Regions from separate parts of the Peribacillus sp. TH16 genome, predicted to be linked through region 3. Evidence: riboswitches for the same ligand, from Rfam matches in the RefSeq annotation. Region 3 holds a riboswitch; each other region holds the start of a gene.
What was found. A riboswitch is a leader RNA that binds a small molecule or an ion and turns the genes downstream of it on or off. The one in region 3 is predicted to bind cyclic di-GMP.
Positions count from the first base shown of each region.

Region 1 (10,346 bases), 700 kb from region 3:
TATTGAAGGACCCTTCATTAATCGCCGCAGGTGGTAATAGTGGAGGAGCTTCTGGGGATAATGAAAATGCTAAACTCTTAGCTGATTTGAAAAAGAAAGCTTTTAGTGATTACTCAACTAAAGACCAAAATTCTAAGGGGTTAACTGGGACCTTTGACACCTATTATTCCGGGATTATTGGGAAATTGGGTGTTGATTCACAAAGTGCTCAAAAGAATCTTTCCAACTCTGTAGTACTTGCTACATCCGTTAACCAAAATAGAGACTCTGTCAGTTCTGTATCCTTAGATGAAGAGATGACAGATATGATTAGGTTCCAGCAAGCTTACAATGCTTCTGCAAGAATGATGACGATGATGGATGAAATGCTCGATAAAATCATTAACGGAATGGGTACGGTAGGCCGATAATAGGAGTGAGAAAATATGCGTGTGACGCAATCCATGCTAACCAATAATATGTTAAGTAATTTAAGCAGAAGTTACGAAAAAATGGGCAAGTTGCAGGAACAAGTCTCTTCTCAAAAAAAATTCTCTAAACCATCCGATAATCCTGTTGCTGCAATGATGGGAATGGGGTACCGGATCAATCTCAATCAAATCCAGCAGTATACAAGTAACATCTCGGAGGCAACTAACTGGATTGATAGTACAGATGATGCCATTAGTGAAGCAGTTTCCGTTCTGCAAAGGATTCGTGAGTTAACCGTTCAAGGTAGTAATGGAACCTATGATGGAGAACAGTTTGAAAGTGTATCAGAAGAAATTAAGCAATTAAAAGAACATCTCGTAAGTATAGGTGATACCCAGATTGGTGGGAAATATATTTTTAACGGTCAGAATACGAATGTGAAACCATCTTCCGTTAAAGATGGTGATGGGAATATATTGTACGGCACAGGAGCTATTAATCTTGAAGTGTTTTCTGGGATTACTATTCAGATTAATACAGACGGATCCAAGCTTTTTGGAGATGCGCTTGCTATTGGCGGCAGCATTGATCAAACGATCGATGCACTTGAAAACGGCGGTGACGCTAGTAGCACACTGGAAGGAATTGACGAAACTATCAATACATTCTTAGCTATGCAAGCTCAGGTTGGTGCCAGGCAGAATCGAATTGAATTGATGACGGACCGCCTAAAGCAGCAGGAAGTTTTTGCTACAGAAATCCTTTCGAAAAATGAGGATGTCGATATCGAAAAGGCGATAATGGATTTAACGACCCAGGAAAGTATTCATAGTGCTGCATTAAGTGTTGGAGCAAGAATCATCCAACCGAGTTTACTAGATTTTCTTCGCTAAGCTATTCCTAAATGGGTAGCTTTTTTTCTATAAGGAGAGGAGCGATAAGGATGCAAATGCCACAAATACAATTGCAGTCTTCCTCAATGAAGATTGGATTGAATATAGACCAACCTGTACAGGAAATTGAACAGAAGGCAGCGGACCAATCAATTGAACAGCCGAGAGCAATCTTAGAAATTCAGATAACCCCAGGGAAGCTAACGATTGATCAAACAAAAGCGAGAGAAGATATGGATTTGAAAAGCCTATCCAAGCGAGTTGAGGAATTTGCACAGCAGGGCTATCAGGATTGGCTGGCAGGTATGGCAAGAAGGTCACAGCAGGGCACAGAGTTGAGACATATTGAAAACGGAGGTAATGCAATCGCGGTTCAGGCGAAGCGAAACAGCAAGGGGCCAGAAAAGCAATTCAATCTCGGCTGGATTCCCTCTCATTTCAGTGTTCAGCTGGACTATCAACCGGCTCAGGTAGAAATTGAAGCAACCCCTCAAAAACCGATCATCGATGTGCAGGTTAATAAGCCAAACCATACATACACGCCAGGTAATGTAGAAGTGGAAGTTTTACAAGAAAATTCGCTGGATATAGATTTCATTAATTTGTTTCCAGATGAGATAGGTGAGTGAAAACATATATGAATAGACAAACAAAATTTCATGGCGAAATAGAGATAGCACAAGAAAACATTTATACATTTGAAAGCGGGATACCAGGGTTTTTAGACGAAAAACAGTTTTGTTTGCTAGCTTTGGAGGAAACACCATTTGTCGTTCTGCAATCTCTAACAACAAAAGAGGTTGCTTTTATTATTTTGAACCCTTTTGATATTTTTCATGATTATGAAGTGAAGCTTTCTGATGAGGTACTATCTACTTTGCAAATAGAAGCAGAAAAGGAGGTTATTACGTTCGTCATTTTAACAATCCACGAACCTTTCAAGAAAACGACCGCTAATCTTCAAGCACCTATCATTTTAAATAGCTCTAAAAAAACAGGAAAGCAGTTTATCATGAATGGAAGTGGCTACATGACTAAGCATCTTCTTATTGAACCTTCAGTAGAACAGGAGGAAAAATAATGCTTGTTCTAACTAGAAAATCTAATGAATCGATCATGATAGGTAATGATATTGAAATTACGGTCTTAGCTATAGAAGGCGAACAGATCAAACTTGGTATCAATGCTCCAAAAAATGTGGAGATTCATCGAAAAGAAATCTATCTATCAATTCAGCAAGAAAATAATGAAGCTACTAAAACAGAAACCAGTATTCTGGAAAATTTATATGAACATTTCAAGAAAAAATCTTAAAATCTCTAAATATGTTTCTACGCACGTCGATATTATACATACAACGTTAAGTAGTGAAATAGACGGGAGTCTTATTCACTATTCATCGTAAAAAACCACATGGATGTGGGAACTTAAAACTCAAGGAGGAAACAAAAATGATTATTAATCACAATATCGCAGCTCTAAACACACACCGTCAATTATCAAGTGCAACAAATGCACAATCTAAATCAATGGAGAAACTTGCTTCAGGTCTTCGCATCAACCGTGCAGGTGACGACGCAGCAGGTCTTGCTATTTCTGAAAAAATGCGTGGGCAAATTCGTGGTCTTGACCAAGCTTCTCGTAACGCCCAAGATGGTATCTCTTTAATTCAAACAGCTGAGGGAGGACTTAATGAAGTACATTCTATCCTTCAACGTCAGCGTGAATTAGCAGTTCAAGCATCAAATGACACAAATGTAGATGCAGATCGTAAAGCTTTACAAGATGAATTTGCACAACTTTCTTCAGAAATAGAGCGTATTAAAGACAATACGACTTTCAACACAAAAAAATTGCTGGACGGTTCAGACGCAAACGGTAAAATTCAAGTTGGCGCTGATGCAGGTCAAACAATTGACATCGACCTAACTACTGTAGGTGTTGATTTATCTGCTGCTCACACTGCTGTTGCTGCATTAGATATATCAACTCAAGCAGGTGCTGATGCTGCTGTTACTGCTGTACAGGCTCAAATAGAATCTGTTTCTTCAGGTCGTTCATATCTAGGAGCAGTTCAAAACCGTTTGGAGCATACAATCAATAATCTAAATAATGCTTCAGAAAACTTAACTGCTGCTGAGTCTCGTGTACGTGACGTTGATATGGCAAAAGAAATGATGAACCAAACTAAGAATTCAATTCTTTCTCAAGCAGCTCAAGCAATGTTGGCTCAAGCTAATCAACAACCACAGGGTGTTCTTCAGTTATTACGTTAATTTTTACTCTACAGTTTAGAAAAAAAGGACTCTAGAATTTTTCTAGAGTCTTTTTTCGTTTCTAAGGAAATTAAATTGCTAAAGTATTATTTAATAGTCCATATTAAACTCGCTAAGGTAGAATCCTTTTTCATAGAGAGTTAGTAAAAGAATAATTATCGAAGAATACAGAAAGTCATAGGTATAATCAAAGTTTCCAAGGTTTTAAATAGATGCTTACTAAATAAATCCCGTATATCTTACTTCTTAAGAAATGTTGAAAGCCTAAATATAAAATAGTAATTACCGATATAAAAAATAAAGATAATACATTGGGGGCATTAAGATGCTGGAGAGTTTATCCACGAATATTCTTTCCTCACAACTTAGAACAGCAATTTCAGATGGAATTAGTTCCTACTATCAGAGAGAAATAAATACAGTTACCTATTCAGAACAAAGTGCGGAATCTAATATTGAGCCTTCAAAAGAAAGGGTTCAAGATGTAGTTGATAGTTTAAACACCTTTCTGAATCCAACACATACGGCAGTTCGTTTTGAATATCATGAAAAATTGAATGAGTATTATGTCAAGGTTGTGGATGACGTAACCAATGAAACGATTCGGGAAATCCCACCAAAGAAGCTTTTAGACTTTTATGCAGCGATGACCGAGTTCGTCGGTATTATGGTAGATGAAAAAGTATAGGTAGGTGATGTTACGATGGTAAGAATTAACGGTTTAGCGAGTGGGATGGATATTGACGCGCTTGTTAGCAGTATGATGCAGGCTGCACGTGTTCCTTTGGATACGCTAGAACAAAAGAAACAAAATGCTGAATGGCAGCGAGATGATTATCGTGAGATCAATAAGTTATTGTTGGAACTGGATACCCTTATTAAAGATGGAGTGGGGATGCAAAAATCCTTTATTAAGAAAACAGTGTCAGTTTCTGATCCTAATGCAATCTCAGTAAAGAATATCAATTCAACGGTTGATTTTTCTGGGACTTTGACAGTAGGAAAATTAGCTTCAGCAGCAACTATGCTCAGTAATGGGGCAGTGGGAGTTGAAAAAGCAACAGATATCATTCCTGAAGCGTATATAGGACAGGAAATAAAAATTGAAACGATTAATAAGGACGGTTCTTTAAATACCTTTACAACAAAAATTGAAGATACTGATACGTTAAATAGTTTAATATCAAAAATTAATGCTAATTCAGGTGTTACCGCTTTTTATGATCAGAACACGAAACAGATTTCATTTACGGCGAAAAACACGGGGGCAGTTCCAGATGGATTAACAAGAGAAGATGGAACGAGTGTTACTGCAGAAATTGGTTTGAGTGGTACACTCTTTACGGATCTCCTAAATTTAGATGAAAATAATATAGTTGCTGTTGGAGCGAGTAGAGGAACGGCCGGTCAAAATGCAACCTTAAATTATAACGGTCTGGATATTGAACGTTCCGCCAACACATTCACCATTAACGGTGTTGAAATTACTCTTAAACAGGGGAATACGGGTCCGGTAACCTTTTCGTCTACCTCAGATGTAGACGCAGTTCTAGATACTGTTACCCAATTCGTTGACAAGTACAATGAGATTATCGCTAACATCAAAACGAAGACAGATGAAACAAAGTACCGTGCATACCAACCGTTGACCACGGCACAAAGGAAAGACATGACTGAGGATGAAATTAAACTGTGGGAAACGAAGGCAAAGAGTGGGACACTTCGGGGAGATTCTATGTTGACGGGTCTCCTTACGAAAATGCGGACCTCGCTATATACCTCTGTTGGTGGAAGCAACTCCGTCAACTCATTAAGTGAAATTGGAATAACTACTACAAGTAACTATCTTGAAGGTGGTAAGTTAACCATTAACGAAGAAAAACTGCGTGCTGCTATTTCAGAGGATCCAAACAAAATTTATGATTTGTTTATGAAATCAGGAGAAACAACTGGTGAAATGGGATTGGCCAAAAGGTTGAGGGCTGATATCAAAGCGACGATGACTAATATCCAAGATAAAGCAGGTAAAGCGACTTCTGTTAATAATTCAAGTTTCACGATTGGAAAACTCTTAAATAGCTACAATACGAAAATAGATAGTTGGCAAGACAAGCTGAAGGCTTTAGAAACCCGCTATTATAATCAATTCACAGCCATGGAGAAAGCGATTTCGAAAGCGAATAGTCAAAGCAGCAGCCTATCTCAGTATTTCAGCTAAGCAATTTTAGAAAGGAAGTTTGAATGATGGCAATCAATAATCCCTACCAATCTTATCAACAAAATTCGGTGAATACTGCCTCTCCAGGTGAACTTACGTTAATGCTTTATAATGGATGCCTTAAGTTTATTACATTGGGCAAAAAAGCAATTGCGGAAAAAAACTTTCAAGAAAAAAACACGAATTTAATTAAAGCGCAAAAAATCATTCAGGAGCTAATGGTCACATTAAAAATGGATTTGGCTATATCCAAGGAATTAATGTCCCTTTATGATTATTTGAATCGACGCTTGATTGAAGCCAACATTAAAAGTGATCTGGATATTTTAGAAGAGGTTGAAGGGTTTGTCATGGAATTTCGCGATACATGGAAGGAAGCTATTCAGTTGAACCGCCAGAAGCAATTTGCCAATAGTGGTCAAGCATAATGGGAGCTATTCAACATTTTTATGAGGCAACGAACCAATTACTTTCGACGTTGGAAAATGAGCAGGATCGGGACCGGAAAATTGAAAAGGTTGAGGCCTTGCTTGAGGAGCGGGAGAAGTTGATGGCAGGGATTCAACCGCCTTTTTCTGATTCTGAACAGGATTTAGGGAAGAAGTTAATCGAACTCAACGAAAAAGTTTCACAACTTCTAGAAGAACAAAAAGTAGAAATCCAACGCGATATTAAACAGCTAAGTCTCAAAAAAGAATCTACTAATAAATATGTGAACCCTTATCAATCATTATCCACAGATGGCGTGTTCTACGATAAAAGAAATTAGATATTAATCAGCCGTTTTAATTGCAAACAGTTTTAATGTTAATTGTTTTTAAATTTTCTGTAAATATTAAGGGCTTAATTTTTTCTTTATAGCTTTGTATTTGTTATAATAAAGCTAGGGCAGACATCAACCCTTTCCTAACCTTCCGACAATTGTTTCATAATCTCGACATATTTCATGATGTGTTTCTAAAGGAAACCGGAGGGGTATTGTAGAATCTAACTGTATAGTCTTAATTTAAGGAGGACTCACTTTATGAATTACAACGTACGCGGTGAAAACATTGAGGTAACTCCAGCAATTCGAGAATACGTCGAAAAGAAAATTGGCAAGTTAGAACGATATTTTAACAATACACCAGATGCAAATGTGTTAGTGAATTTGAAAGTTAACAATAATACATCCAAGGTCGAAGTGACGATTCCTATGCAGAATTTGGTTCTTCGCGCTGAAGAGGAAAATGCGGATATGTATGCTGCTATTGACTTGATTAATGACAAGCTTGAACGCCAAATTCGTAAACATAAAACGAAAGTCAATCGTAAATTCCGTAACAACTTATCTACAACTCCTGAGGCGTTCGCCTTTAATACGGAAATTGATGAAGTGGTGGATGAATTTGAAGATGATACTGATATTGAAGTAGTCCGCAATAAGCGCTTTGATTTGAAGCCAATGGATAGTGAAGAAGCGATTCTGCAAATGAATATGCTTGGTCACAGTTTCTTCGTTTACACCAATGCGGATACAAATACAACGAACGTTGTGTACCGTCGTAAAGATGGGCGCTACGGATTAATTGAACCTAGTTAATATGAATCTATAAACAAAAGCACAACCCAGACTATGGGTTGTGCTTTTTAAATTTTACTCCATCCATTGCAATGTTCATTTGGGCTAAGGAGTTCTATAAGCTCTGGAAAAATAACCACCGATTTCAACCATAGAAGTCAATGGTTGTTTATATTTCCTTCCTTTTTCCTTAATGATCTTTCGGCAATTTGATAAGTGTTTTGATAATGTGATAATAAGTAAAATCCATCTGTTGAAAACAAGGTATCAAATAGTATCGATTAATTGGTTGGCTCCTGGGAATTTCATTGTTCTCTAAAAAACACAATGAAGTATGGAATGTATTGTATTTTCTTTAAAAAGAACATTTTCCGTTCTTTAATAAGATAAATAGGTACTTATACCTATTTAAATAACCCCTCCTATTGCACTATACTCAGATTAAAGTTCTTTAAAAAGAACAATAATTTATTTATGTAAAATGATTTGATTATGGTGCAGAGGAGTTGGATTTTTGTATCAGAAAAATTGCTATACATGTCATAGAGCGTCTTTTAGCAGTGCAGAATATGGAGGTTGGCTTTGTCCGACCTATGCGGTGAGGACTTGTCTGCGCAAAAAGCCTTTGATGCACTTATTATGGAAAGAATTAATATGCCCCATCGTTTGAATAAGAAGGGCAATGTTTATAATTTTATAAAAAAACGAACGTGAATCATTTGAACCATCTTGTTTTGTACATGAAATAGACAAAAAATATCATGGATTTCTTGATTTTGTAATATTTTGTCGATAAAAAGTTGTGCATTGTGGTAATTTAGCGACATAAAGTAGCAATATTTGGAGCAAATATTCGCTATAATAACTTAATAAATATAGTTTTTGTAATAATTTCCCTGACAAAGGCAAGCTCAGCGAAAGATGAGGGCGCAAAGGCACAGGCCTAAGTTTGCTTAATGCTAAGATGGCTGGTCTGCCTGAAATACATACAAGTAGTATTTTAGGAGGATAAAAGAGGTGGTTAACGTGGAAGTGGATCAAGAATGGGTGAAGTTGATTTCAGAAGCTAGGAAATTGGGTTTTAAGAAAGAAGAAATTAGTGCTTTTTTAAAAAAAGAGAATCTAAATGTGCCACTAGAGCAGAACAATGAAAACTAAGAACCAAAAAGGAATGAAAAAAACATCCCTATAAACAGTTGATTTACAACATAGCTGCTTATAGGGATTATTTTATTTTCTGAAATTCTATCAATACTAGTTTGATAGAGCAGTACTATTTATGTTTGTGAAGATAGTTTAGAATTCATCTATTCTTGTTTATCTTTTCTCCATTTATTAAACTCAATGAACTCTCTGAATTGTTGTTTTGAAACGCCAGAATTCATAGCTTCCTCAACAATTTTCATCCAGTCAGTGTCCAAGGATTCCTTATTTGGTGCATCGTAAAGAAGGGCATCTACAGGAATGTTAAGTACAGCAGAGATTTTTTCGAGAAATTGAATAGAAGGATTCGTTTGTAAGTTACGCTCGAGCGAACTTAAGTATGACTTTGCTACTCCGGCTTTATCGGCTAGTTCAGTCATTGACATTTTCTTTTCTTCTCGCAGTTTTTTTACACGTTCACCAATCAACAATACCACCTCGAAACATGTTCTATTTATCTTCGATTTATAAGTTTTAAACCCACATAAAATCACAGGAATAGGAAGCCTGAAAAGCTAGATTGCTTCAACTGACTATCAGTCATAGAGGGACCAAAAATTTCTATTGATAGAAGGTTGTGCTTACTTCGCATTTTCGTTTGTCTTGTTAAGGACTCATGTGAAAAGTGGGGAGTGTGTAATGTACTTTTGCTACTTCCCTCTATTTTAACAGTTTTACCCCTCTTTTATCCAATGTTTTTCGTAAGAACTGAATTCAGGTCCATAGACATAGAGTGACATGAAGTTGTACCTCTAGAATAGAAGTGTTAAAATTAAGCTTGGATTAGTATTAACAGAAGGTGTGTTTCTTCTTACTTATATGAATGTGTTATTGAATGATCATTACCATAATAGAGGAGCGTTATTGAATGCTTAATATATTAAATAAAGTTTTTGATCCGAATAAGCGAGAAATTAAGCGTCTGGAAAAAGTCGCTGATCAGGTCGAAGCGCTGGCTGATGAGACAGCTGCGTTATCGGATGAGCAGTTGCGCGCCAAAACAGAGGAGTTTAAGGAGCGTTATCAAAACGGGGAAACCGTGGATGATTTGCTTGTTGAAGCTTTTGCGGTTGCGCGTGAAGGGGCAAAACGAGCTCTTGGTTTGTATCCTTACCGTGTTCAAATCATGGGTGGGGCATCACTTCATGATGGAAACATCTCTGAGATGAAAACGGGGGAAGGTAAAACATTAACATCAACCATGCCGGTTTATTTAAACGCGCTTACTGGTAAAGGTGTGCATGTCGTGACTGTCAATGAATACTTGGCGCACCGTGATGCAACTGAGATGGGTGTATTGTATGATTTCCTGGGTTTGACTGTTGGGTTGAATTTGAACAGTCATTCTAAAGAAGAAAAACAAGCTGCCTACAATGCTGACATTACTTATAGCACGAATAATGAGTTAGGCTTTGATTACTTGCGTGACAATATGGTTTTGTATAAAGAACAAATGGTACAGCGCCCGTTGCATTTTGCTGTCATCGATGAAGTCGATTCGATTTTGATTGATGAAGCGAGAACGCCATTGATTATTTCTGGTTCAGCGCAAAAATCGGCACAGCTTTACATCCAAGCAAATGCGTTTGTGAGGACGTTACAAAAAGAAACGGACTATACGTATGATGAAAAAACAAAAGGTGTTCAGCTGACCGAAGAAGGTATGAACCGTGCTGAAAGAGCATTTAATATCGATAACTTGTTCGATATCAACCATGTTACCTTAAACCATCATATTAATCAGGCTTTGAAGGCGCATGTTTCCATGCATTTGGATGTGGATT
Region 1 covers NZ_JAEKEM010000009.1:2,563,133-2,573,478, reverse strand. The annotation lists gene flgK (flagellar hook-associated protein FlgK) at 1-410, shown strand, start outside; gene flgL (flagellar hook-associated protein FlgL) at 426-1,304, shown strand; gene JFV29_RS26530 (DUF6470 family protein) at 1,355-1,933, shown strand; gene fliW (flagellar assembly protein FliW) at 1,942-2,385, shown strand; gene csrA (carbon storage regulator CsrA) at 2,385-2,618, shown strand; gene JFV29_RS26515 (flagellin N-terminal helical domain-containing protein) at 2,756-3,580, shown strand; gene flaG (flagellar protein FlaG) at 3,906-4,268, shown strand; gene JFV29_RS26505 (flagellar hook-associated protein 2) at 4,284-5,798, shown strand; gene fliS (flagellar export chaperone FliS) at 5,825-6,226, shown strand; gene JFV29_RS26495 (flagellar protein FliT) at 6,226-6,567, shown strand; gene hpf (ribosome hibernation-promoting factor, HPF/YfiA family) at 6,823-7,380, shown strand; cyclic di-GMP riboswitch class I at 8,254-8,340, shown strand; gene JFV29_RS26485 (anti-repressor SinI family protein) at 8,377-8,517, shown strand; gene JFV29_RS26480 (helix-turn-helix domain-containing protein) at 8,667-8,990, opposite strand; gene secA (preprotein translocase subunit SecA) at 9,431-10,346, shown strand, end outside.
Region 1: linked by a shared signal. The riboswitch ahead of JFV29_RS26485 (anti-repressor SinI family protein) and the one ahead of JFV29_RS30740 (anti-repressor SinI family protein) in region 3 are both predicted to bind cyclic di-GMP.

Region 2 (10,346 bases), 670 kb from region 3:
TCTTGGAACATGTATGGGGATTATCTTACTTCAGAAAAAAGTGATACCTTTACATGGAAGTGCAGTAAATATCAATGGGAAGGCATATGCGTTCGTTGGTGATTCAGGAGCTGGAAAATCAACACTTGCTGCCGCTTTTTTAAAAGAAGGATTTCAGCTTTTAAGTGATGATATTCTGCCAATTTCTCTTTCAAAAGAAAATATACCCTTTATAACACCCACATACCCTCAACAAAAACTTTGGCAAGAAAGTTTGAATGCATTTGGAATGGATAATCTAGATTACCAGCCTTTGTTTGAAAGGGAAACAAAATACGCAATTCCAATTACCTCTAGCTTTTCAAATGAACCCTTACCTCTAGTAGGTGTGTTTGAATTAGTAAAAACAGAACATGGAGAAGTTACCATTCAAAAACTAAATCAATTAGAACGATTCCGAACTTTGTATTATCATACTTATCGAAATTTTCTGGTTCCCCGGTTAGGCTTGATGGAGTGGCATTTTACTGAATCAGTCAATATTGTAAAAAAAATTCAAATGTATCAATTACAACGACCTAACACAGGTTTTACAGTAAATCATCTTGTATCTCAAATATTAGAAAATATAAACGAGGAGGATTCTTTATTTTGAAAACACAACAAATTACGTTAGAAAAAGCAATTGTACAAAGAGAGGGTAACATCTCAAGTGACATGGATGGAGAAAAAGTGATGTTAAGTGTTCAAAAAGGAAAGTATTATAATTTAGGTGAATTGGGTGGAGAAATATGGGATCTAATGAAGGAGCCCATTACGATACATGAGTTAGTTACAACATTACAGTCTCAATATGATGTAGCTCAAACCGAGTGTGAGGAACAAGTCACGGACTTTATAAATCAATTGTTAGAGCACGGCCTAGTTAAAATAGAAGATAGAATCAATTCCTAGTATCATGAATTTCTAGCTCTAGGAGGAAACAATGAATATCATAAAGAAAGCTCGTATTTTTCTTCGATTGAATTATAAAACAAAGCTGCTGCTTATTGAGGCCTTTTTACATTTAGGTAGAGCCCGTTTTCTTAAGAGTATCTCATTTTCAAAAGTTGCTCCTTCACTAGGTGAACAAATGAAAGAGACATCATATACCTCCAATTCATCGAATAAAGTGGTTTTAGCCAGTATATCGCGAGCTATTCATATAATGAGCCGCTATACTTTTTGGGAAAGCCAATGCCTAGTAAAGGCAATGGCTGGTATGAAAATGCTGGAGAAAAGAAATATTGATTGTACTCTTTATTTAGGGACAGCTAAAGATGAGAATGGAGAACTCATTGCACATGCTTGGCTACGTAGCGGTCCTTTTTATATAACCGGTGCTGAAGTGATGGATAGGTTCACGGTCGTTTCTAAGTTCGCTAAAGAGAACAATGTTGAAAAGCTGGAAGAACAAGAATCTAGTTAACGTTCTCGATACCTATGTTAACAAGGGGAACGTTTAACTAGATTTCCTCCAGAAACGGTTGTTAATAATAGAAAGTATATAAAGAAACAAATCTCTATTTCTACGAATCACCAACCCCATTCTTATTCTATTATATCCATTAGGTAGAAGTGTTTATAAACCTACAATGTGCCCCAATACCTTTCCTTCAAATGTCGTAATTCAGCAATATGGCAAAATGCTATGTAGACATTCGGGATAAAAAAGAAACAAGCTCTGTGATAGGAGGATATGATTTTGAAGCATCTCTTGCATTTTACCAAGCGGATACATGATTATTCTGGGAAAATTCTATATATCAATCTTATTTGTATGATTTTAATAGGTTTATTAGAGAGTGTAGGAATTTTCTTATTAATCCCGTTGATTGGATTGACCGGTATTTTAGATATTAGTACAGAGGAAGTTCCTTTTTTAAGTTGGGTTAATGAATTATTCATAGGAATTCCTGAAACGATTAGTCTAATATTGATACTGGGAGTTTACGTGTTATTAATGGTTGGACAAAGTATTTTTAAGCGGAATCAAACAATCTTAGGAGTGAAAATCCAACAAGGTTTTATTAGACATTTAAGAGATGAGGCCTATGGAAGCTTGTTGCAAGTAAATTGGGGATTTTACCTGAAAAAGAGAAAATCTGATATCATCAACATCATGACAAATGAAACATTCAATGTTAGTGTGGGAATTAATTTATTCTTACAGTTTTTATCTTCTCTTATTTTTACTTTCATTCAAATCTGTATAGCGCTTTATTTATCTGTTACTATGACTAGTTTTATAATCGTTTTTGGATTGATCCTAATCTTCTTCTCCAGGAAATTTATCAAAAAGTCTCAGTCTTTAGGAAAAGAAACTTTTCAACTAACACAAACATATTTAGCGGGTATTACGGATCACCTTAATGGAATGAAGGATATCAAAAGTAATTCATTAGAAGATTCTCATTTGAGTTGGTTTCTTTCCTTAACTGAAAAAATGGAAAAAAACAGAATTAAGTTAACTACATTAAATACAACTTCTCAAATGATCTTCAAGGTTGTTTCTGCATTTTTAATTGCGATTTTTGTCTTTTTTTCGATAAAGATGTTCATGGCCCAGCCAGCACAATTAATGCTGATAATGGTTATTTTTTCAAGGTTATGGCCAAGGTTTACAAGTATCCAATCTAATTTAGAGCAAATAGGATCTACTCTTCCATCTTTTAAGGCATTGTTAGATTTACAAAATGAATGTAGGAAAGCAAGAGAGTTATATAATTCAGATTATAAAAATATTAAATCTATTGAAATTAAACATGGGCTAGATTGTCGTAATGTCTACTTTAGGTATAATCAAAATGAAAGTACGTATGCACTTAAAAATATAAATGTTCACATACCTTCTAACCGTATGACGGCTATCGTAGGCAGATCAGGAGCCGGAAAAAGTACTTTAATTGATCTTTTAATGGGATTAAATCAACCTGATCGGGGCGAGGTCAGTATTGATGATATCCCACTTACTAGTGATCACTTATTATCACTAAGGAAATCGATTAGTTATATACCTCAGGATCCGTTTCTATTTAATGCAACTATACGGGAAAATTTGATGATTATTGACCCTAATGCAAGCGATGAATCCATTTGGGAGTCTTTAGAGTTCGCTGCAGCTGATGATTTCGTCAGTAAGCTTCCACAAGGTCTAGACACGCTCATTGGTGACCGTGGAGTTCGACTGTCAGGAGGAGAAAGACAGCGACTTGTACTGGCTCGAGCCATATTACGTAAACCATCTATCCTTGTCTTAGATGAGGCAACAAGTGCATTAGATACGGAAAATGAAGCGAAGATCCAAGCCGCTATCGAAAGATTAAAAGGAACCATGACCATTATTGTAATTGCTCATCGGTTATCGACGATTCGTAATGCGGATCAAGTATTGGTAATGGATCAGGGGGAAATCATTCAAGTCGGTGAATATAACCAACTAGCGAGTGAAAAAAGAGGAATGTTTAGCAATTTACTAGGTATCCAAATAGAATCAAGTGTGTAACCTTAAAGTTTAAGAGCAGTCCGCTTGTCAGCCCATTTATAATGGTCTGTTAAGCGGACTGCTCTTTTTAGTGAAGACTAAAACAAAAATGTGCAAAAGATAGGTATTGAATACGAGTAAGACTAATGATTCACATGGAAAATATTGTAGGGAAAAGACGATAAATATTATTAAACACATGATAACCTTTTATGTATAATTAACCTTATTAGCGTATTAAAGCGGAAGTTTTCAAAAAATATTAAAGGTGAATATCGACTTATATAACGGTAAAGCAACAAGCCTAATGTCTACAAAAAGGAAAAGTCGGAATGGCTTCTTCAAAGTATTAATTTATTCTTGAGAAGGGCAAAACCTATTGAAAAGTAGGGACGCAAAATTACAGGTCTAAGGCAATGCAAAGTCGGTGAGCACTTAAGATTTTTAAGAAGACATTTAAATTACTTACTAATTGAAATTTTGTAGGAAATTGTAATAAAGTAATTAATAGTTACCTATTAACAATTGTTAACTTATTAAGTATAATTAATCTCAATCTAAAAATTGATAAGTAAAGGCGCAAAACCACAGGTCTAAGGTATTTGCTAGGATGGCTGGGTTACCTTAAAAAGGATGAAATGAATTTATACATTAATTCAAATGAGAGAAATCTGGACACCCATTAAAGGCTTTCAGATAATGGAAGTTTCTTTATCATGGTTTTTAACCACCATCGTAAGAAGATTATGTGAAATTTTCAATACTCTTGAGAAGGGCAAACCTATTGAAAAGTAGGGACGCAAAATTACAGGTCTAAGGCTATGCTAAGACGGCTGTGTTACCACAAATAGGGTGAAAAAGAAGATATGCAGAAAAAAATGGATGCAGAATGGATTAATTTAATTTTGGAAGCAAAAAGTGTAGGGGTTTCCATTCAAGAAGTGCGAGAGTTTATTCAGAATGAACAGAACTTGAATAATCAACCCCATAAGAATTGGAAGTAGGAAAACAAAAAGATATTTAGATACTATGAAGGGCTGTTATTCAGCCTTTTTTTTATGAACTGGATTCTACTGTTTTCTTTCTTATAACTTAAAATCTTGCGGATGAAGCGATCTGCTATCAACAAAATTAGTCTTTTGCGCGAGCTGATATCTAAGAGTTTCTAATAGATTAGCACAATATATTGTTAGTTCCCTATAGTATTGTTCGGAAATTGTAAGTACCAATATTTCTATAGAATATTCGGATATAATTAGATATTTTTCCTGACTAAAATGTTCCGGCTCTAAGACTTTTCAACAAGTAGTAAAATATTTAATGAAAAATTAGGATAATAAGTATATAGTACTATTGTAAGCGTTTTCTTATTGGATTAATATGAAGAAGGTAGTGAGTACAAAGAAGTGGTATTATTTTAAATAAAAAGAGAAGATAATTCTTTTTGTGATACATAATAGGGTAATTGGTATATTGGAATATTTTGAATTAATGTATTTTGTATGATTTATAGTAGACTAGAAAGTGACGAATAGATATAAATGCCCAACAAAGAAACAGTGAATAAAACAGTTAATATTTTTGTATATTTGACGATACTACAATATAAAGAAAAAGCTAAAAGGGCTTCGCGAAGGCGATGTCAAGCTGCCATCAAAATACAAGGAGAATTTGATGACAAAAAATAAATATATTACGTTCGAGGAAGTTTATGAAAAGAAAGAAAGAAGCAAGAAAATTTTTATTGGGTCTTATATTACTATTACTTTAATCTTGATTTCTTTATTGACTTTTTTTCTTGGTCGATCATAAGGGTGTTTATCAAATAGGGCTGAGAGATCAGTCCTTTTTGATTTCTTTTTCTTTTGTTTTTTACACCTAATGAACTACATATTTTCAGCTGATGATATTAATAATCCGTCAGTTATGAACTTTTTGTGATCATTCTATTAATATTTCTTTAAAAATTCTGATTTTACCCTTTTTGAATTTATTTCCGCTTGCCAATACACTTTTTATATGTGATTATCAATTAAAAGAGCTATATTCCTTATTTTAGAAAAATAGGTTTAGTACAACTGTTTTACATAGTGGCTCTATTCAAATTGGAGTGGATATTCTAATGGATTTTATTGATATATTAATAGATACGTATACAAAAGGCGAGTTTCAGCAGGATGTTACAGTAAATGATCTTGTGGAAGATCTTAAGGAAAAACTAAGCGGTATCATTGAGGAACATGATAGAATATGATCCGTAAGTTCCGTAAGTGGTTAATCCCAGCTTTGTTCGTTTTATGGGCCATGTTAATCTTCTTTTTTTCCTCACAGACGTATGAGGAGCAAAGGATTTCTCCCTTTTTAGGACAGTTAAATACCCCGTTTTTGTATGAAAAACTCGGTGGTATTTCATTTATGTATGGTGGGCTTGAGGTGAGTGTTCATACAGCTGGAGTGGCTGGATTTTTGGAGTTTTTTATTCGAAAGGGTGCCCATCTTATTATCTTTTTTGTGTTCGGTTTTTTGACGATTAGTGTTTGGCGCACTTTTGTAAAAAACGGCGTTATTTCGTCTTTAGGTGCTCTTTTGTGTGTCCTTTTTTATGCTAGTGCGGACGAACTGCATCAAAAATTCACAGGTGGACGTACCCCCTTGTGGCAGGATGTTATGCTTGATACATTTGGTGGATTACTAGGTATTTTATGCTTTCTTATAATAAATCGACGGCGAAAGCGTCATTCAATGATTTCCCTTTATATTTCAACTCCTTATAAATAAGAAATCTCCCCTGAAACCGTACCCATACAATACTTAAGAAGTATGTCTAATAACATGCTTCTTTTTTATCGTTTATCCCATATATATTATAGCAATGACCTTTGTGAAGGTGATGAAAGATGAAAAGACAAAATAAGAGTCCAAAAGGAATATTGGCAAGTATGCTCCTAGTTTTAGCTGTAGGAGGTTGTATCTTTTTTCTTTGGCCGAGTGGCCCTGTACGCTTGGTGGAGGATTTTTATGAGTATGAGAGTGGGGCGGAGTTCGGGAAATCATGGGATTTATTAAGTTCTGAAATGAAGCTGCGGTTCCCGAATCGAGGTGATTATGTGCAAAATCGGGCCCATGTTTTTATGTCGCATATGGAAGTGGAAACCTTTCAGTATGATGTAGGGCGATCAAAGAAAGTGAAGAACTGGAGCCTGGCTAAGGATGGAAAAGTGCATAAAACTGCCTATATGATTCCTGTAACACAGGTCTTCGATTCTCGCTTTGGCGTGTTTACAATAGAACAGGATTGCTATGTGGTAAAGGAAAAAGACGAATGGCGTTTGTTATGGGATTATCGTTTTGAATAGATTCCTCTCCTTTTTCGAGGTTTAAGATTCTTTTAATTATTGAAAATGGAGAGGGTATATACCTAGGAAATCAACAGTTTTCCTTCTCATGAAACATATTTCATTTTAGAGCGATCACTGATGGCTTTCAGAATAAACATTTTGTCCTGTTTGCTTAGCATTGTCCAACTACCTGCCTTGATTTTCATACAATTCACTCCTTTTATGATTGTTATAGAATATGAAGGATATTTAACATAATTTCGTGTCCAAAGAATAATAGTGTCTAGTGATAAAAAAGGTTCAAGTAGAAGAAAGGAATATTCAACTCATACTAGATTATACCGTCTTTTTGCGCCTAATAAACAACAAAGATTCCAACAAATCTCTACAATTGATGTCCGTTTTTTGTCAGAATATTGGACGAAGAAAATGAAAAAGCTGTCTGGATGCGGGTCCAGACAGCTTTTTTATTATTTATTATTTTATGGCTAAATGTTCTTTTAATTCGGTTTGAACTTTTTCTTGTTCTTCTTCCGACACAATATAATAGTAGATTCCGTCGATTTTCGTTCCAGTGCCATTAATGGATGATTCGGAAATGTCTTTGCTTGCGGCCCGGTAGTTCTTTTGGATGTCCATCATGTCATCAAACGTCAAATTTGTCTGAATATTTTTACTTAGTGCACCGAAAACTTCATCGTATTTCGTCAAGGATGAAATGCTTGCGCCTTCCTTGATAACAGCCTCGATAATGGAGCGTTGTCTGGATTGACGGCCAAAATCACCATTCGGATCATCATGTCTCATTCGTGCATAACTTAGCGCATCTTTCCCATTAAGGGTAAGCGTACCTTTTGCGAAATGAACACCATCAGAGCTGAAGTCCAAATTATTTTGCACAGTCACACCGCCGACAGCGTCAACGATATCCTTAAAGCCTTCCATATTGATCTTCATATAGTAGTCAATCGGAATATCGAGGAAGTTCTCGACAGTATCCATTGACATTGCCGCGCCGCCAAATGCATACGCGTGGTTGATTTTATCCTGTGTACCGTGTCCGACAATCTCGGTGCGTGTATCACGCGGGATGCTCAGCATTTTAACCGATTTCTTTTGTGGATTAACGGTTAAGACGATCATTGTATCAGAACGGCCTCTGTCGCCATCTCGTTCATCGACACCGAGCATGAGTATAGAAAAGGGCTCCTGATCTGATAGGGCAAGGTCCTTAGTTCGTTTATCCGTGTTACGGTCTATGGGCGTATGCATCGTTTCTACAGTTTTTGTTAGGGCATTCCATACGGAGAAGGCAAAGGCCCCACCGCCTAATATAATAAGAAGGACGACAATTCCGACTACTTTCAGCCATGTCCGTTTCTTTTTCTTCTTTTTTTCGTTTCTCATATCTTACTTCCTTCCTCGTTTTGTAATCACTTAGTCTATTATATTTAATTTCAGTTTAAAAGAATAGTTTATTTTGTTATTTTATAATACCTTTGACAATTTTTGGTGTTACTGTGTACTATGTAACTAACACAGTGGTGAAGGGGTTGAGAAGTTGAATTCATTTAAAGGTTTAATGAAAAAGGAGTGGCTGATTGGGAAAAATGCTCTGCTCTGGCTGTTGGTTGTACAGGGGGGGTTAGTGTTTATTTCTTTTTTAGCATCCAGGTATTGGGAAGTTGCAGGTCTTTTTTATATGTGCACATGGTTGATCATGATTATGCAACCGTTTATTATGGTCTCTCTGATTTTTGGATGTTTGAATTCTGACGGGAAGACACAGTTATGGATTTACAATCCTCAGTCGTCGGCAATTTTGCTTGGAAGTAAATTATTGACGAGTGTTCTGTTTCAAATGGTTTCGATTATTTTTTCCTCCTGTCTTATTTTTGTGGCATCGACGATACCGGTGAGTTATTTTCAGGCAGACTTTCAGGTGGAAAATAAGTTGGGAATAATGGGCTTACTTAAGATAGACGCGTTTATGTTAACAGTTAGTATTTTAATTGCCGTGTTTTTACTGTTTTTATGGGTGGTATATCATGCGCTCGCCCGGTTTCATTCTATTAAACATCTTCGTTGGCTGTTTGTTTCTGTTCTATGTTTAGGGATAATTATGCTTCGGGATAGTATTGTGAATACGGCCTTTTATCAGAAGCTAGATGAAATATGGTTAATACCTGCGATGAGTGGTTCTTCAATGAATATGTCTGAATTCAAGTTGGAGCTTTATCTAGAAGGCGGGGGGAATATTTCACTTTTAACAAGCGGGTTGGATGTTATTGGATTAGTGCTATTGTTTCTCGCGGCATGTTGGCTGCTAGACCGAAAGATTGAGGTGTGATTGATGTCAGAGGATTTTCATGCATCAAAACCAATTTATTTACAAGTAGCCGATCGAATTTGTTATTCGATTGTGCGTGGCGAGATAAAAAGCGGCGAAAAACTGCCATCTGTTCGCGAAATGGCTGTTGAGATGGGGGTCAATCCGAATACGATTCAGCGTACTTACGCCGAGATTGAGAGGGATGGAATTGTGGAGACGAGAAGGGGGCAAGGTACATTCGTTAAAAATGATCCGGAGTTGATTGCTTCACTGCGTACCCGGATTCAAACAGAAGTTATTGAAACGTTCGTTGAAAACATGAAAGAAATCGGCTTGTCCAGAACAGAAATGTTGGCAGCAGTACAACAATTTTTGATGAAGCAGGGGGAAGCAGAATGATAATTGAACTGCGTGAAATAACGAAAAAGTATGGAAGCGTCGTTGCCCTGGATAATGTTTCGCTCACGTTTGAAGTGGGGAAGATTTACGGGGTGTTAGGAGCGAATGGAAGCGGTAAGTCGACCTTGCTCAAGCTGATTGCTGGTCTGGCGAAACCGGATCATGGTGTTGTGACGGTCGAAGGAGTGGCGGTGAGCAGGAGGATTGCCTCGGCAGTCTCTTATCTAACTGAGATTGATTTTTTCTATCCTAATTTTACGGTGGGTCAGTATATTGATTTTCATGCATCGCAGTTTGCTGATTTTAATCGGGATAAGGCAATCGAAATGCTGGCATTCATGAAGTTGGATGTCCGGAAGAAGGTACGCTCGCTGTCGAAAGGTAATCGGGGTCGGCTTAAATTAGTGCTCGCTCTGTCACGGGATGCTCCGGTCGTGCTATTAGATGAACCATTTTCAGGGTTGGATGTTATGGTCCGCGAGTCGATTGTACGTAGTTTGCTGTCTTATATCGATTTTGAAAAGCAAACGGTCATCATCACGACTCATGAAATTGAGGAAATCGAGAAAATTCTAGATGAAGTCATTCTGATTAAGGATGGGAAGATCATGGCCAAGGAAAATGTCGAGGACCTTCGCGAAAGTAGTGGGAAATCGGTGGTCGGGTGGTTGAAGGGACATCATAGGTAATTATGAAGGGAAAATAATCAAGTAGCTTCGGAAAAGTTTTCCGAGGTTTTTTTGTTTGAAAAAGAGAAGGCCTTTGAATCTAATTA
Region 2 covers NZ_JAEKEM010000009.1:1,187,985-1,198,330, reverse strand. The annotation lists gene JFV29_RS19845 (aldolase) at 1-634, shown strand, start outside; gene JFV29_RS19840 (lasso peptide biosynthesis PqqD family chaperone) at 628-933, shown strand; gene JFV29_RS19835 (lasso peptide biosynthesis B2 protein) at 965-1,447, shown strand; gene JFV29_RS19830 (ABC transporter ATP-binding protein) at 1,724-3,523, shown strand; cyclic di-GMP riboswitch class I at 3,861-3,941, shown strand; cyclic di-GMP riboswitch class I at 4,063-4,129, shown strand; cyclic di-GMP riboswitch class I at 4,267-4,348, shown strand; gene JFV29_RS19825 (anti-repressor SinI family protein) at 4,369-4,506, shown strand; gene JFV29_RS19820 (hypothetical protein) at 5,177-5,314, shown strand; gene JFV29_RS19815 (hypothetical protein) at 5,613-5,756, shown strand; gene JFV29_RS19810 (VanZ family protein) at 5,753-6,280, shown strand; gene JFV29_RS19805 (hypothetical protein) at 6,400-6,858, shown strand; gene tagU (polyisoprenyl-teichoic acid--peptidoglycan teichoic acid transferase TagU) at 7,318-8,247, opposite strand; gene JFV29_RS19795 (hypothetical protein) at 8,402-9,190, shown strand; gene JFV29_RS19790 (GntR family transcriptional regulator) at 9,194-9,571, shown strand; gene JFV29_RS19785 (ATP-binding cassette domain-containing protein) at 9,571-10,260, shown strand; gene JFV29_RS19780 (hypothetical protein) at 10,340-10,346, opposite strand, start outside.
Region 2: linked by a shared signal. The riboswitch ahead of JFV29_RS19825 (anti-repressor SinI family protein) and the one ahead of JFV29_RS30740 (anti-repressor SinI family protein) in region 3 are both predicted to bind cyclic di-GMP.

Region 3 (10,346 bases):
AGCATTATCGTATTAAACTGAGGGAGTTTAAGAAATACTGGAGTTTTAAACACTGGAAGATAAATTCCAATAAAAGCGTAAATTAAAGGCAGGAAACAACTTCCTGCCAATGATCATTATTTGGTGTGGTTACTTCCTTTTTTGACTTTTCAATTTGTTCATTTCAAGTTCTGCAGCATATTCTTCTTGTGATTTTCCTTGCTTTTGACTTTCAGATTGAATTTTTTTGAATTTATTATCATTTAGATTAGGCATATAAACACCTCCTTTGAACATAAGTATTTTGTACAAACTTATGAGTATTATTCGATGATTCGCTATAAGAGGAGTAGTTGGGGATAATTCCCTTAAATGATTTACCGGAAAATTATTTATCAGTAGACCCCATTGCTTCATTCATACTTTTGCCTGAGAGTATGTCAAACCATGCGTAATCTGTGAGATAAATGTGAGACAACACCTTTGATACAGAAGAAAAACCACTTTGAATTTCCTGATGATAAATTTCCTGTGGAAGTTCTTTTAAACGATCAATTATAACTCCATATGCCCACACGTGGTAGTTGTACATTTTTAATACGGGTTGTGTCAATTTAATTCCCCTCCATTTTCATAAGTTATTTCGTGTTAAACAATTGATGCGGATCAATTAAGAAAAGAGGTGGAAACGAAAAGTATTGAGGAAATGAAAAAAATATTTCTAGACTTATCTGAGCGAAACAAAGCACTTCTGAACAGTCAAAAAGATTTTGAAAAATTGATTGTGGTGGATAATCCATATGCTGGGTTGCTTGAAACTTCTATTTCTGAATCGGTACTACACGTTGTTACTCACGGATCATATCACCGTGGCAATATAGCTACCATGCTGCGTCAAATGGGGCACACCTCAGTGATGCAAGATTTTGGACTTTACCTATATTCTAAATAGTACAGAGTAGCTCAAGCACAAAATCCTCTTTAAATGGAAAAGTTCTTTCACTAACGAGTGCTCTACTTCAATAAGGGAGTGGCGTGGCAACTCTTTTTCTTATGGGGCTAAAGGTTAAGGGTAGTTGCATAAGATTTTTTTACTTTATAATTAGTACCAGGTATTAATATCAGTTATAAAATTGATGCAATTCATAACACGAGGTGGCTATTTTATGTTCAAATCCAAAGCACGTATTACTGCGATAGGTTCTTATGTTCCAGAAAAAAGGTTAACAAATAAGGACTTAGAAAAAATGATTGAAACCAATGATGAATGGATTGTTAAACGTACTGGTATTAAAGAACGAAGAATTTCACATGAAGAAGAGTTTACTAGTGATATAAGTTATAAAGCTGTAAAGGATTTAATGGAACGGTATGATAAATCAGTCGAAGATGTTGATATGATTATTGTCTGTACCTTTTCACCTGATTTCAACACACCAAGTGTAGCTTCTTTAGTCCAAGCAAAGCTAGGTATTAAGAATACTGGAGCTATTGATTTAAACGCTGCTTGTGCAGGATTTACTTATGGGTTGCATGTAGCTAATGGATTAGTAACATCTGGTTTAAACAAGAAAGTTCTTGTTATTGGAGCTGATACTTTATCTAAACTTATGGACTATGAAGATCGAGCCACTTGTATTTTATTTGGAGATGGTGGAGGAGCAGTTCTTGTAGAATATGATGAACAACAACCAAGTTTTATTTCTTCACATTTATATTCGGAAGGAGCAGGCGGAAAACATTTATATAGTACAAACCTATCGACACGTATAAATGGTGAAGACTTGAATAATAGTGGCAACCTTGTACAAAATGGACGTGAGGTTTATAAATGGGCTGTTACTACTGTTCCAAAAGGAATGCAAACTGTGATGATGAATACTGAATTTCATTTGAATGATGTTGATTGGTTTGTTCCGCATAGTGCAAATTTAAGAATGATTGAGTCAATATGTGATAGAAGTGGTTTTCCAATTGAGCGTACATTATATAGCTTAGTGGAGTATGGAAATACTTCCTCAGCATCAATACCATTAGCTTTAGATAAAGGAGTAAGTGAAGGAAAGCTCAGTAATGGTGAGAAGATTTTATTATATGGTTTCGGTGGTGGATTAGCACAAGCAGGATTGCTCATCAATTGGACTCTATAACGCTTTTTTTCTTCAACTAATCGATGCTTTACTTAAAAATCAAGAGCTACTGATCAGCAGTTTATTTTCTTGTTGAGCTAATGGAGCCCATTTAATTTAACAAGGATACTAAACAAAGACATCGTACTATTAGGTATGGTGTCTTTGAATTATCTTAAGGGAATTTCAAAATCTCCAAATGGGCGGAAGAACGCCTTTAGTAAGAAGTTTGGGTTGGTTAGTGATAAGTTGAATGTGGCCAAAATATCATGTTTACTCCTATATTTAGCGGGAATGCTATTTACAGTAAATATCCCTGAAATTTGAGGAGGACATTTTAACATGCTTGATGCTAAGACCATAGAAATCGTTCAGTCAACAGCACCTGTTCTCAAGGAACATAGTAAACCAATAGGAAAGAGATTTTATGAATTACTATTTTCAAAAGCGCCTGATTTGTATAACCTTTTTAACCAAACCAACCAAAAAAGAGGAATTCAACAGGAGGCCTTGGGGTATGCTGTCTATGCTGCAGGTGAACATATTACGAACCTTGAAGCGATAAAACCTGTAATTAAAAGAGTTACTGAGAAACATCGTGCCATAGGGGTAAAGCCTGAACAGTATCCGGTTGTAGGTGAAACGTTGCTTCAAGCAGTTAAAGATGTGTTGGGTGACGCAGCCACAGATGAAATCATAGAGGCATGGGGAAAGGCATATGGCTATATTGCAAATGCCTTTATTGATATTGAAAAAAACCTCTATGAGGAAACAGAACATCAGCCTGGTGGATGGGAAGGATACCGAAGCTTCAATATCGATAAAAAGATAAAAGAAAGTGATGCGGTAACCTCCTTTTACCTAAAGCCTACAGACGGAAAACCCATTGCCTCCTATCATGCTGGGCAATACCTAACACTAAAGGCGGAAATTCCTGGCGAGAAATATACGCATATACGCCATTACAGTCTTTCGGATTCACCTGGTAAGGATTACTACCGAATCAGTGTTAAACGTGAAGATGCCCATGGGGATGCTCCATCTGGAATTGTATCAAACTATTTACATAGACAGCTGCAAGTTGGAGATACGCTGCAATTTTCTGCTCCTGCAGGTGACTTCGAACTTGATAACACAGATTTACCTGTCGTTCTAATTAGTGGCGGTATTGGAATTACACCATTGCTTAGCATGTTAAATACCATTATAGAAAAGCAACCACAACGTCAGGTTACGTTTATCCATGCAACAAGCAACAGCCAAACACATGCTTTTAAAGAGCATCTGCAACAAATTGTGAATGATCATCAACATATAAAATCAATTGTCGTCTATGGTGCACCAACAGAAGCCGATCGGACCTCTGGCCATTTTGATAAAGAAGGATACGTGGGTTTAGACTTCCTGCAATCTATCGTTCCATCAAAAGAAAGTGAATTTTATTTCTGCGGACCTATTCCTTTTATGGAAGCAATCAATGAGGCCCTAAGTAAATGGAGTGTATCGAAAGACCATATTCATTATGAAGTATTTAGTCCACTCGCTATTTTAGGAGAAAAATAAGTAAATTAAATTTGTGAATAAAAAGGATCTTTGATTGAAGGTCCTTTTTTCATGGATAATAAGAAGAAAGGGAAGTCTTGAAATACTATTTATTAATTACACAAGAAGGAGAAAGGATTATGAAGAATAACGAAAGCGATCTCCCGACAGGATTAGCTAAACCTGCACAACGAGCACTCGCTGGAGGTGGGTACTTGTAACTTGAGCAGTTTACTAAGCTAAGTGAAGCAGAGGTCTTGCAGCTACATGGTATGGGAGCTAAAGCATCGGAGCAAATTCGTCGTGCTCTTTCTGAGAAAGGATTAGCGTTCGCCAACGGTTCTTGAAAAACCTTTGTTGTACATATTACATTAGGATGAGAGGTACTGCGGTATCTCCTTTTTTTGTTGCGAGCAGGATTATCGAAAAAAGCAACGAATAGTAGGGTAATGAACATAAAATAAACGAGTGAGGGTGAATTTGATGGGAGTTCAAGCGGAAAAGATCTTTGTTAACTTGCCTGTTAAAGATTTGAATGCCTCAATAGAATTTTTCACAAAAGTTGGCTTTGAGTTTAACGAGCAAATGACCAATGAAAATGCAACGTGTGTGGTTATCAGTGAATCTATATATGTCATGTTATTGGTTGAAGATTACTTTAAAACGTTTACCAAGAGAGAAATCCCGGATTCAGCAAAAAGTACGGAAGCTATTGTGGCATTATCGGTTAAAAGTAAGGAAGAAGTGGATGAGATTGTGAATAAAGCCCTGGATGCTGGTGGAAAGCCTTTTAATGAAGCCATTGATCATGGGTTCATGTACGGTTGGAGTTTTCAGGATATAGATGGACATCTTTGGGAGATATTTTACATGGATGAAAGCGGATTTAATCAAAATTAAATCTATTTCAAGACACAATCCTTCACTAAGGACTGTGTCTTTTTTTGAAGTTCAGTGTCGTACCTGAGTCAACATGATTGCCTGCTTGTTAAAGTATAAAATAACAATTTATACTTATGATACAATATAAGGGAAAATGTAAAGGCGGGTACAAAAAGTGACGACAATTTACGATATTGCAAAAAAAGCGAATGTTTCACCGATGACTGTATCGAGAGTTATTAATAATAAAGGAAATATCAGTGAAAAGACTAGAGAAAAAGTAGAAGCTGTTATAAAAGAGTTAAACTATATACCAAATTCAGCTGCTCAAAGTTTGAATATTAAAAAAACCAAGTTACTTTCATTAATCATAACTGACATCACTAACCCCTTTTTTACAAAGGTTGCAAGAGGCGCTGCGGATAAGGCTAATCAAATGGGATATCAGCTTATTTTATGTAATACAGATGAAAACTACGAAAAAGAAAGTGAGTATATCAATGCATTAATTTCTAAAAGGGTAGATGGCGTAATTATTGCTCCAACAGGTGATCAATCGACCAAAAACTTAAAGAAACTTATTAAAAACAGAATCCCATTTACATTAATAGATAGGCAAATTGAAGATGTTTCGTGTGATAGAGTACTTGGAGATAACTATGAAGGGACAAAATTGCTTCTTCAGCATTTAATTGATTATGGTCATCAAAGAATAGCGATGGTTCATGGCCCACTTACGATTTCCACTTCGAAAGAGCGGTATCAGGCGTATATTGAAACGTTAAAAATTAATGATTTAAAGATAGATCCCGCTTTCCTAGTAGAGACTCATTATAAACAAGAAAAGCGATGGAATGGAATCGCTCATTTGGTTAATGTTTCTCCTGCTGATCGTCCAACAGCGATTTTTGCAGCGAATAACTTCATTGCCATTAAAATTATAAAAAGTTTACGAGAAAAAAAGATTAAAGTTCCAGAAGACATAGCTGTCGTTTGCTTTGACGATTTAGAATTATTTTCAGACTTTGATCCTTTTTTGACTGTATCTTCGCAGCCTGCTTATGACTTCGGATATTTAGGAACACAATTAGTGATTGAAAGAGTAGATGAAGTCGGTCCAGCTGATTATCGAACAATAAATTTAAAGCCTGAATTGGTAATCAGAAAATCATCTGGAACTCCTATAAAATAATAGGAGTTTTTCTCTGCTGCGGAGATTAATACAAATGAAAAAACCACCTAAAAGAAGGTGAGCCTTTTCTATTTATTCAAATATCTGTACATGACTTATTCAAGTAATTCAGCACCGTAAGAATTATCAATTATGCAACGCCAGGTACCTGTCGAATCCTTTTTAAAAACATAGGTAGCCATTCTTTCCATTGAGAATACCGAATCAGTCTTTTGATTGGCACTCAGAAGGGCTTTTGCTACAACTAATGCCGTATCACCTGTTTCGATTATTGCCATCTTTTCTTGATTAACAATTAAACTATGATTAAAATAATCAGCGATAGCAACGAATGCCCGACGTATTTCTTCTTTTCCTTTAGCTAACGTTCCAGGTTTTACAACTAATGTAGCATCCTCTGAATAGAAATCCATTAATTGATCGAAATCCTCATTATTTATTGCTCGGTCTGCATTCTTTATTACTAGTTCTAACTCATGAGTTTGCATATTTGCCCTCCTATCCGATAGGTAATTTATAGGGATTCCAATTTACCCCTTAGTGAAGAATATTCGACTGTCTTGTTGAGGAATCCTTCTCTTGGCCAAATAAGAAAAATCAACTTCATTACTATAAAGCCATTTTTGAAGGGCAATCTGCCTATAGGGTAGCAATGAAAATAATTACCGTAGCAAACCATCCTAGTTATTACAGCTAAAGGTGAATTATTAGCTTTTCTATTTTGATAAAGTAAAGAAATAGAAAAAAGGCGTTAATGTGTAAAAAATGTGTCAGGCAGCAAGCATAGGCCTATTGTCTACCTTCTAATAAAAATCCCCTAATTTCCTCTAACGGTATTTCTACATTGATAGCCATTTGAATGAGTTCAATCCATTCTGTATCTAATTCTTTTACTCTGTCATTTGTCTGAAGTAACATTACCTATTCCTCCGTTGAAGAGGTAGCCCAGCTATCATAGTCAATCTGACCTTAGACCTGTTAGCTTTGCGTCCTAACCTTTCGATTAGTTTGCCGTTTTCTCATTTTATTATAGTTATATATTACTATCTAGATAGTGCTAATGTTGTCGTAAATTGTAGAAATGTAATTATTATTCTTTAAAAACAAATTGTTAATTCGATTGGGAGACCTGTTGAATGACAATAAAGATATTTAATGGGGAATAAAACTATTATATTTAATATGATTTTTTGTATTAAAGAAGGAACCATCCATTTTTAATAGAATGTAAGACTTTGATTAAGAGGAGGATGATCAGTTTGGAGAGAAGAGCTTTACTGGTATCTCGATTTCCAGAATATGAAGAAGAAATTGGCGGATGGCTATGGTGTTTAGAAGATGTTCGCCGTACTCTTTTAACAGAATTAACTGGAATCAGCCAAGGGATCCTTGATACAAAAATGGATGAAAGACAAACGATTGGCTCGCTGTTATATCACATTGCATTGGTCGAGGCAGATTGGTTATATGAAGAGGTTCTTGTTACTGAATGGGATTCTGAAATACGCTCGTTGTTTCCGTTAGAATGCCGTTCTGAGGAGGGCTCTTTAACCCATATTGAGGGACAAACTGTAGAAGAACATGTTAACCGACTTAATAAGGTACGTGAAGTGTTTCTTTCCCACTTTCGTTCAATGGATCTAACAGATTGGCGTAAACCGAGGGTTCTTGAACAATATGACGTCACACCTGAGTGGGTTGTGTACCATTTGATTGAACATGAATCACATCATAGGGGGCAGATTTTCCAATTGCTAAGCAAATTACGGAATGATTAAGATGTTAAAGAGTGGGAACTTTTTATCCATCTTTAACTAACTGATTGGCTCCAGTTAATTATCAAACCCACTAAGCGGTGGCTTGTTTATGAACATTAGCACATTATTCCGCATTACCAGCTATTTCAAGTGGTGTAGTTATTCCATTAAAGGGCGCCTTTATGAAAAAAAGAAGGTGTCCTTTTTGAATGGGACCATATTCTTGAATAACGGATAACTCTAAGATAACTGCAACTTCAGCTTTAGACTTAGCGGAAATAAAAACATCCTTTTTTGTTAAGACTTAGAGAATATATGGAGGTGCTTTAAAATGGGTATAAGAAAAATCACAACAAACTTGTGGTTTGATACACAAGCAGAAGAGGCGGCTAAATTTTACGCTTCTATCTTTAAAAATTCCAAGATTGGAAGAATCACTCACTATGGAAAAGAGGGGCATGAAATCCACGGGATATTAGAAGGAACAGTAATGACCGTGGAATTCCAACTGGAGGGCCAGGAATTCGTAGCATTAAATGGCGGTCCGCAATTCAAATTTACAGAGGCAATATCATTTATAGTCAATTGCGAGTCACAAGCAGAATTGGACTATTTTTGGGACAAACTCTCCGAAGGCGGAGACGAGAAGGCACAAGTGTGCGGTTGGCTGAAAGATAAGTATGGTGTTTCGTGGCAAATTATTCCTACGGCCCTAACTGAGATGCTAAGCGACCACGATCCAGAAAAATCAGCAAGAGTTATGAATGCAATGCTCCAAATGAAAAAAATTGACATCAAAACATTAAAGCAAGCGTATGAGGGATAAGATTACATTGTTTGAGGTATTAAAAATGAATTTCTTTGTTGTCACTTTACAAGACCATTTAATAAAAAGCTTGATTAAAAACCTGTATAAATGTATACAGGTTTTTTTAGATTGTTCCACTGAACTATCCTCGCTATAGGTCCTTTTTCTTATCTCTAAATATTAACAGTGTTGTTTAACAAATCCTTATTTTGATATTGTTGCAATTAATTTATTGACAATTTAAAATATTGTTGTTATTTTAATGTTACCGGTAACATTCTAGTAACAATAGGAGGTCAAAATGATTATTGATGCTCATCAGCATTTTTGGAAGATTGACCGAGCTGACTATTCTTGGCTTTCAAAAGATATGGGAGTCCTCTATCAAGATTATCTTCCAGGAGATTTAGATCCCTTATTAGAAAAACAGGGTATTGCTGGAACTGTTCTTATCCAAGCTGCTCCTACATATGAAGAGACTTTATTTCTTTTATCATTGTATGAACGGTATGACTGGATTTATGGTGTAGTTGGCTGGATAGACTTATCTTCTCCAGCTTTTCCGAAGCAACTAGATTCGTTAATGAAACGACCGGGAATTGTTGGTTTGCGTCCAATGCTCCAGGATTTAGAAAATAGTGATTGGATATTACAAGAGCAAGTGATAGAAAATTTAAAATGGCTTATTAGATATAATCTTCCATTAGATTTATTAATTAATAATAAACACATTGCATCGATTTTAACTTTATTGAAAACGCTTCCGAACTTAATGACAGTAATAGATCATATGGCTAAACCGAATATTACTAAAGGGGATTTAAGCGAGTGGAAAGAGGATATGTACTCTTTATCACTGTTTCCGAATGTTTGGTGCAAAATGTCGGGTTTAATGACGCAAGCGAATCCAGCTATGTGGAAAACTGAAGATTTTGAGCCATATATTCATCATATTGTGCAAACATTTGGTCCATCCCGTTTGCTTTTCGGCAGCGATTGGCCTGTATGTTTATCAGCTGGAAGCTATGATGAAGCACTGCAGATTATCAAAAGAAATTTACCGGAAAATTTAACCAATAAGGAAATGGATAAAATATTTTCTAATAATGCGAAAGCCTTTTACAAATTAAAAGAAAGGGGAGATAGCCATGAGTAAAGTAGGCTATGAACAGGACGTTACGAGCATCGTTATGTCTGATCAAGATAATGTAGCGACTCTTTTGAAAGATGTAGAAGAAGAAGAAACATTACTATACGTCATCAATGGCCAAAAAGCGGTATTGACAGCCAAGCAATCGATTCCATTTGGACATAAAATCGCAATTAAACCGATTGAAAAATTAGCAACGGTTATCAAATATGGAGAAGTAATCGGTGCAGCGACAAGTGATATCGAACCTGGTGAACATGTACATGTACATAATATTGAAGGAATCAGAGGAAGAGGAGATAAGGCGGAAGGGGAGAAACAACGATGAGCATGATAAAAGGGTACCGTCGTTCAAACGGGAAATTTGGAATACGTAATCATCTGTTAATTATCCCGACTGTCATTTGTGCAAATCACGTAGCCAATAGAATCCAGCAAGCAGTACCAGACTCTGTGGCTATTCCGCATCAGCATGGCTGCAGCCAGATTGGTGATGACAAGGAACGTACACACAGACTTCTTGGAGGTATGGGGAAAAACCCAAATGTTGGTGCAGTTCTTTTAATTAGCTTAGGCTGTGAGGTTATTGATGCCAAAGTTTTGAAACAAGAAATTGAAGAAGAAACAGGAAAACCTGTTGAGTGGCTTGATATCCAAAATGCAGGCGGAACGATAAAAGCTATTCAAAAAGGGTCTGAATTGGCAAAAAGCTTATTCAAGGAAATCGAAAAAGTGCCACAAGTAGATGTTCCTATATCAGAATTAATACTAGGTGTGAAATGCGGCGGTTCCGATGCTACATCTGGTCTTTGCAGCAATCCCGCTTTAGGAAAAACAGCTGATCAGCTCTTAAATAAGGGCGGAACCATTGTAATGGGTGAAACAACTGAAATTATCGGGGCTGAAC
Region 3 covers NZ_JAEKEM010000009.1:1,861,344-1,871,689, reverse strand. The annotation lists gene JFV29_RS31260 (hypothetical protein) at 130-255, opposite strand; partial or broken gene JFV29_RS23045 (DinB family protein) at 371-592, opposite strand; partial or broken gene JFV29_RS23040 (DinB family protein) at 635-931, shown strand; gene JFV29_RS23035 (ketoacyl-ACP synthase III) at 1,146-2,129, shown strand; gene hmpA (NO-inducible flavohemoprotein) at 2,451-3,671, shown strand; gene JFV29_RS23020 (VOC family protein) at 4,134-4,550, shown strand; gene JFV29_RS23015 (LacI family DNA-binding transcriptional regulator) at 4,708-5,724, shown strand; gene JFV29_RS23010 (YybH family protein) at 5,820-6,212, opposite strand; gene JFV29_RS30740 (anti-repressor SinI family protein) at 6,514-6,642, opposite strand; cyclic di-GMP riboswitch class I at 6,661-6,747, opposite strand; gene JFV29_RS23005 (DinB family protein) at 6,984-7,502, shown strand; gene JFV29_RS23000 (VOC family protein) at 7,813-8,307, shown strand; gene JFV29_RS22995 (amidohydrolase family protein) at 8,591-9,445, shown strand; gene JFV29_RS22990 (UxaA family hydrolase) at 9,438-9,767, shown strand; gene JFV29_RS22985 (UxaA family hydrolase) at 9,764-10,346, shown strand, end outside.